Regions from separate parts of the Bacillus cereus group sp. BfR-BA-01316 genome, predicted to be linked through region 1. Evidence: predicted binding sites of a transcription regulator. Region 1 holds the regulator's gene; the other holds the start of a gene.

Region 1 (3,866 bases):
GAATTGAAAACGGTTTAATGACAACTGTTCACGCTTATACAAATGACCAAAAAAATATTGATAACCCACATAAAGATTTAAGAAGAGCGCGTGCTTGCGGACAGTCTATCATTCCGACAACGACGGGTGCCGCGAAAGCGCTTGCAAAAGTTCTTCCACACTTAAACGGAAAACTCCATGGTATGGCACTTCGTGTACCAACACCAAACGTGTCTCTTGTTGATTTAGTAGTAGACGTAAAACGTGATGTAACAGTTGAAGATATTAATGAAGCATTCAAAACTGTTGCAAACGGTGCGTTAAAAGGAATTGTAGAATTCAGCGAAGAGCCTTTAGTGTCTATCGACTTTAATACAAATACACACTCAGCTATTATTGATGGTTTATCTACAATGGTAATGGGTGAGCGTAAAGTGAAAGTACTTGCTTGGTATGATAACGAGTGGGGCTACTCTCGTCGTGTTGTAGATCTTGTAACGTTAGTTGTAGATGAATTAGCAAAACAAGAAAATGTACAACATATTTAAGTGAAATAGAGGGAGGGCAAGTGAATATTTGCCCTCTTTTTTTATTTTTTTCTGAAAAGAAAAAATTATAGGAGTATATTTTCAAATATTGGACAGACCAAAAAACGTTGTGATTACTGTATTTGTGAATCATTTATTTTTTTTAGGGAAAAGTAAAGAGGAAATTATGACAGAAAATCGAAAAAACTGTTGTTGCAAAATGAAAATAAACAAAGTATACTAACACTCGTAAACTTAAGAGCTGAGGTACGTAGTCACTACTTAAAGGGTTAGGACCTCTCTGGACTAACTTTCCCCCGTGGTAGTGGAGCAAGCCAAATTGCAAATTAGTTTTCAATTCGAACAGTTAGAATAAATTTACAAGGGGGAACTGTAGAATGGATACTATGGATACGATGGGTCGTCACGTGATCGCTGAACTTTGGGATTGCGATTTCGACAAGCTTAATGACATGCCGTATATTGAACAATTATTTGTGGATGCAGCACTAAGAGCTGGTGCTGAAGTACGTGAGGTTGCTTTTCATAAATTTGCACCACAGGGTGTAAGTGGAGTAGTAATTATCTCGGAATCACATTTAACAATTCATAGCTTTCCGGAGCACGGTTACGCAAGTATTGATGTTTATACTTGTGGGGATCGTATTGATCCAAATGTTGCTGCAGAATATATTGCAGAAGGTTTAAACGCGAAAACGCGTGAGAGCATCGAGCTTCCTCGAGGCACTGGTAGCTTCGAAATTAAGCAGAGAGAAACAAAAGCTCTTTAAAAAAGAACATAATTGATTTAAAATGTAAAGAGGTGTATAATGCACCTCTTTTTTAGTTTATATAAAATAGGATCACGATATGTAATAACTTAGAGTGGTCATTATAGAAGAATGAGTTATATAATATTGTATATATATTTTCACATGTAGGTGAGTAGCGAAAGAATAAAGATTATAGTGTAAAGGAGTGAATGAATTGCGTTGTCCATCCTGTTTTCATAATGGAACAAGAGTGTTAGATTCGCGTCCGGTAGACGAGGGGCGCTCTATTCGAAGGAGAAGAGAGTGTGAAAGTTGTTTAAGTCGCTTTACGACATTTGAAAGAGTAGAAGAATCACCTCTTATCGTTGTTAAAAAAGAAGGAACACGAGAAGAGTTTAATAAAGAGAAAATTTTACGCGGTTTAATTAAAGCGTGTGAAAAAAGACCTGTATCTTTAAGGCAGTTAGAGGAAGTAACGCAAAGTGTGGAGCGTGAACTTCGTAACTTAGGTATATCAGAAGTGAAAAGTGATATGATTGGTGAGATTGTTATGGAAGAACTTCGTGATATTGATGATGTTGCTTACGTACGTTTTGCTTCTGTGTATCGTCAATTTAAAGATTTAAATGTATTTATTGAAGAATTAAAAGATATACTGCAAAAAGAGAGAGAGTAGAAGGAATCTCTTTATATACTGTAAGTAAACGAGATAAGAGAGCTAGAAGCGGAAGCTAATAGCTCTTTTTCGCTAATAAAGTGAAACTTTAATCATTGGGGGGTGTTCATCCCCAATGATTATTAGTTGAACCAATCGGGCATTTACGGGAAGTTATCTCCCACCTAACTTCCTCGCATTCGCCGAATTTTGAGGTGGGAGTCTTACTGCCCGTTAATGCGGGATAAATTATATAATAAAGATAGAACGAGTGAAATATAGGTTAGATTGGATGAGAGAAAGGAAAAGCAAGAATGGAAAAACAGTCATGGATGGAGCTATTGCCGATTGATCGTTATAAAGTAAGTGCGAAAGGGTTGTTACATAATTACGACCGGAAAGTATTAACGATGTTGTATCAGCCGTTAATAGGTAGTAGAGCTTTTAGCTTATACATGACGCTATGGGGAGAGTTAGAGCAAGATCGTGTGTTTGGAAAAGAGAATACACATCACTCCCTTATGGTGACTATGCAAATGCAACTTCCTGAAATATATGGGGAACGAGTAAAGTTAGAAGCGATTGGTCTTTTAAATGTATATATTAAGAAAGAAAAAGATATTCGAATGTTTATATATGAATTGCAACCACCTTTATCTCCGAAGCAGTTTTTTGATGATATTGTTTTAAGTATCTTTTTATATAATCGCTTGAGTCGGACAAAATACAACCAAGTAAAGCAATATTTCTTAGAAGAAGAATTCGATTTTGCTTCTTATGAAAATGTTACGCGCTCCTTCAACGATGTATTTGATTCTTTTAACCCAGGTCAGTTTGAACATGCGCAAGAAGAACTGCGTATCCCGAAAACGACAACTATGCCAAATAACGAGAATGGGGATGCCCCGAAAGTTTGGAATGATTTCTTTGATTTCTCTTTATTTGTAGACGGACTATCAGCGCTTGTTCCTAAAAAGGCGATTACAGATCAAGTGCGAGAATGTGTCATTACACTCGCTTATGTGTACGGTGTGGATGCGTTATCGATGCAAAATATCGTTCTTGGCGCAGTGACAGAGATACAAACTATTGATATCGAAAGGCTTCGGAAGGGAGCACGCGATTGGTATCAATTTGAAAATGGTCAAGCACTACCTGTATTAAGTGAAAGGGTGCAACCTCATGCAGCTCGTACAATGAAAGAGGAAGAGCCATCTACGCAAGAAGAGATGCTAATGAAGCAGTTAGAGGAAATCTCGCCAAAACAACTATTGAAAGAGATTTCAGGCGGTGCAGAGGCGACGAAAGCGGACTTGCAAATCGTTGAGGATGTAATGATAAACCAAAAATTAACGCCAGGGGTTGTGAATGTACTTATTTATTACGTTATGCTACGCTCAGATATGAAGCTTGCTAAAACGTATGTCGAGAAGATTGCTGGACATTGGGCGCGAAAAAAGGTCGGTACAGTAGGCGAAGCGATGGCGCTAGCGAAAGAAGAGAATCGTCAATATCAAGAGTGGGCTGAGACGAAGAAGAAAGGCCGAACAGCTAAGAGAACGGTGCGTAAAGAAATGGTGCCTGATTGGCTTAAAGAAGAACCGAAAGAACAAGAGAAAGAAACTGTGAAGAATGACGTAAGTGTGGAAAAAAAGGCAAGTACGTTAGAGGATGAACGAAAACGATTAGAAGAAGTATTGAAAAAATATAAGCGTGATTAATAGAAGAGAATGAACGCTCTTTGAGGTGAGGAAATGGAGCATATTCAAAATTCGTTTGCGAAGTTAATGGAAAATAAAAACTTTAAAAATAGATATGAAGTGTTAAAAGCAGAAGTAATGACGCACCCACGTGTGAAAGAATTTATAGACGAACATAAAGGTGAAGTAACGACTTCGATGATTGAACGAAGTCTTGTGAAGTTATATGAAT
Region 2 (3,866 bases), on a different contig from region 1:
CTACTCCCAAATGGGATAGTCGTTAGGCTTTTACTTATCTTAATCTTTCAGAAAGTCTCTTATTACTTTATGTTGTTCAATAACTCTGCTATACAAAATAATAAGATACATTCTGAACTTTTATATTTTCATTCTAAGATAAGATTTAGCACGGTAGGTTACCTCAAACTTGAGGCTTTCCCCGTTTAACGGAGTTTTCGACTAGCATTTCTACTAGAAGGTGCTACATATTTAACACAAGTTCGACATCTTCACAGTTCCAATATCCTTCAGTGGATGTTGGTTATTTGCATTTGATTTAAACATTAAGTATGGGTAACCAGACTCAAGCTGAATCATAGCAATTTTAATAAGCATATCACGCGCACTAATATCTAGTGGCTTCTTCTTCACTTTCGGATTGCTCATTAATTCATCGTACATTTCGTCGATATCTATATCATCTAAATGTTTTCCGTACTCTTTAAATACTGTATAAGGTGCGAAAACATGGAAAGGTTCGTTTTTCTCAGCAAGCTCAAAGAACTTACTTGGAACGATAATTCCGATTGATAGAGACTGAATACGGCTCTTCTCATCGGCATTTATTTTTTTGGTATCAAGGAATTCAATAATATCCCAATGGAAAATGTTTAAGTATACAGCGCCGGCACCTTTTCGTTGGCCAAGTTGATTCGCATATGAAAACGAATCTTCAAGTAATTTCATAACAGGTACTACACCACTTGCGGCGTTATCAATACCTTTAATTTGCTCACCACGTGCGCGTAGCTTAGATAAGTTTAAAGCTACTCCACCACCGATTTTCGATAATTGCATTGCAGTATTAATGTTAAAGCCGATTGAATTTAAGCTATCATCCATCTCTAACAAGAAACAAGACACCATTTCTCCTCTTCTACTTCTTCCCGCATTTAAAAAGGTTGGTGTCGCTGGTTGGTAGTTTTGTTTTACAATCATGCTTGCGAAGTGTTTTGCCTTCGCAACATCACCGCGTCCTAAGTATAATGAAACAATTGCTACACGATCTTCATAGCTTTCTAAGTATTGTTTTTGATCATTCGTTTTTAACGCATAATCTTTATAGAACTTAGATGCTGCCATATAAGATTGGAACTCGAAGTTTTCACCATAAGCGATGTTATAAACTCCTTCTACTTCCTCCAAGCTATACTCGTCCAGAACGTTGTAATAGTAATCATGTTCTTTCATATACTCCATTCGCTCTGCCACGCTATTAAAATGAACGGTATTCTCTCTAGCTTCTTCCATAAAGACTTCTAATGCCTCTTTATCTTTATGAAGCTGATAAAAACCGTCCTGCATTTGCGTGATTTCATTATTCAGTTCAATGTGTCGCAATCTCCCGCACCCTTTCTTTAAAATATTCTACATCATTATTTGTTCCAGATAACTCAAATTTTGATACAATAGGCACTTCATATTTAGTAGAAATTTTGTCAGCACTTGCACCAAACATGTCTCCCCAATTACGATTGCCACTTGCAGATACGCCTTTTAATTTTTCATTATTGCGCTCTAAAAAGTCTAAAACACGTTCCGGTACATTGCCAAAACCTGTTGTATACGTAATAAGAATAAAGTCTTCATCTAATACTAGAGCTTCTTCAATTTGAACGGCCGGCATATTTAATTTGTGGATGAAACGCTTCACGTTTCCTGTCATAGAATCATATGCAACTAACATTTCCGACCCTCCCTCTCCAATCTATATTCTCTGTATGTCGTTTCTTGATTTCTCTATATATTGTATTACGTTTCAAAATAAGACACAAGATATATGTATAAATTCTTTCTTTTTTTAACTTTTACTTTTCGACATGACCGTCGATTTTTTTCAATACAAAGACTATGAAACAACATTCTAAAACTCATGTCAATAAAGTGCTTTTCAAAAAAGTTGTCAACGAATTTAACCTTATTTTAAAAAAAGTTAACAATATTTTTTGTCATAAAACAGTAAATGCTGGAGTAATATATTTCTCCAGCATCACGCAAAAAAGAACAGACCTTAAACGATAATCTGTTCCAAAAAACGATTACATTTATCAATTTTACTTTATTAAATATTATACATACTCTTTCGTTCCTCGTTACATACTAAAAGATAACTATTATAGAAAAAGATTATTATTATGGAACTTCAATTTATTTATGAAAAAAATTATTCAGGGTGCTCAATACGCAAAATGTCTTTTACAAATATATGATGTGGATTCTCATCTTTATCAATCATTGTACATACAGGTGCTTCTTCATCAAAGTATACGATCATTCCTTCTACGTACTGATATGTATGTTGAACTTGTACAGTTACTTTAATTTCTACTGCTTGCTCATATGCTCTTTTTATTTTCTGAAGCATTTTTGCTGAACATTTTCGTTTCTCTGGATACATAACCATTCCCATAAACCTATTCCCAGCTCTATCTTTCCACATATAATCCCAATGTGGCAATATGCCTTGTTTAAAATCTCCCATAATTCTCCTCTCCTTTATCTTCTATTTATGAACGTGGTGTTTCTGAATATGTATAAATTACCTGTCCACCGCGCTGTGCGTTCCCGATAATATGTTTAAAATCTTCTCGATTTACAACAACTTCCCTGAACGTATAAAATACATCTTTCGTCGCAACATACTCCTTTATTTCACCATTTTTCAGCTGATCCAAAATTGCATTTGCTAATTGTTTATCCATGTATTTCACCTCTCTGCAATAGTTTATTTTATCGCATCTTCTATAGGTCGACAACGGTAAAATTATCCCGTTACTATTATGTAATTCACTTTCATTATTTTTATAGCTATATCACTTTATTATATTCGCACTAAATATCATATACTAACATAGCTACTTCTCTATATCAAACTTTTTAACACTCTGTATAACAAAGTTCCAAGTCACTGTTTGTTATTTTATTTTATGCTACAATATACACATAGAACTAGGAGGGATACTATGATTCGGAAAGCAAAAAAGACAGATGCGGTAGGAGTAGCACCTTTACTGTATGACGCTCTGCACGAAATTGCTGAAAAAATCACAGGTAGCACAATTGAAGCAAAAGTAATACTAGGACTTGAAACATGGTTCGCAAAAGAAAATAATCGATTGAGCTATGAAAACTGTTTAGTGGCTGAACAAGATGGAAAGGTAGTTGGAGTTATTGTCGTTTATCACGGTAGTGACACTGAACAACTTGATGCACCAATCGTACACCACTTAAGAGAACTACATGAAGACGAATCCATTACGTTAGAAAAAGAAGCTGAATTTGATGAGTATTATATTGACACGTTGTCAGTTTCAAATATGTACAGTGGACGTGGCATTGGCTCTAATTTAATCGATGCAGCTGAACTTCATGCAACTGAAAAAGGGCATGAAAAAATTGCCTTACTTGTTAATTTAGAAAACAAACGCGCTTTTTCACTATATGAAAAACTTGGTTACAAAGAAGATAAAACCGTTATGCTCGTTGGTGAACCGTATGCCCATCTAATAAAACCATTACGGTCATTGGTTTCTATATCTTAACAGGACAATTCTTTTTTACTTGTTATGTAGAGAAAGAGGCTGCCAAAGGGACAGCCTCTTTTAAATTAATTTTGTATTTAATATATTTCCATCCATCGCCTCATGAAATGTATACGTTGTACATCCCCATGGCTTCCTATGGAAAATAGGCGAACCAGACCACCCCATTGCCCTCAGTTCAGTCCCAATCATCGCATTAAAATAACTATGACCTACAAGGGCAATACGTCCATGTACGAGCGCATAGCGGTGCAACATATTAGCAGCTTGCCTTGCTCTTTCTCGTACTTCCTTATAGGACTC

The links. Region 1 encodes NrdR, which represses ribonucleotide reductase genes. Its sites were predicted from a motif close to AACACNATATATNGTGTT; they were not measured.
Region 2: a site for NrdR is predicted at 1,758-1,775, ahead of nrdI (class Ib ribonucleoside-diphosphate reductase assembly flavoprotein NrdI). Genes of this name have one in related genera too.

What each region holds. Positions count from the first base shown of each region.
Region 1 is NZ_JAKUGX010000012.1:96,439-100,304, forward strand. It holds gene MR071_RS12125 (glyceraldehyde-3-phosphate dehydrogenase) at 1-527, shown strand, start outside; gene speD (adenosylmethionine decarboxylase) at 914-1,297, shown strand; gene nrdR (transcriptional regulator NrdR) at 1,494-1,955, shown strand; gene MR071_RS12140 (replication initiation and membrane attachment family protein) at 2,249-3,655, shown strand; gene dnaI (primosomal protein DnaI) at 3,689-3,866, shown strand, end outside.
Region 2 is NZ_JAKUGX010000013.1:35,617-39,482, forward strand. It holds partial or broken gene MR071_RS12410 (ribonucleotide reductase N-terminal alpha domain-containing protein) at 235-1,362, opposite strand; gene nrdI (class Ib ribonucleoside-diphosphate reductase assembly flavoprotein NrdI) at 1,349-1,708, opposite strand; gene MR071_RS12420 (hypothetical protein) at 2,186-2,503, opposite strand; gene MR071_RS12425 (hypothetical protein) at 2,529-2,723, opposite strand; gene MR071_RS12430 (GNAT family N-acetyltransferase) at 2,985-3,563, shown strand; gene MR071_RS12435 (histidine phosphatase family protein) at 3,624-3,866, opposite strand, start outside.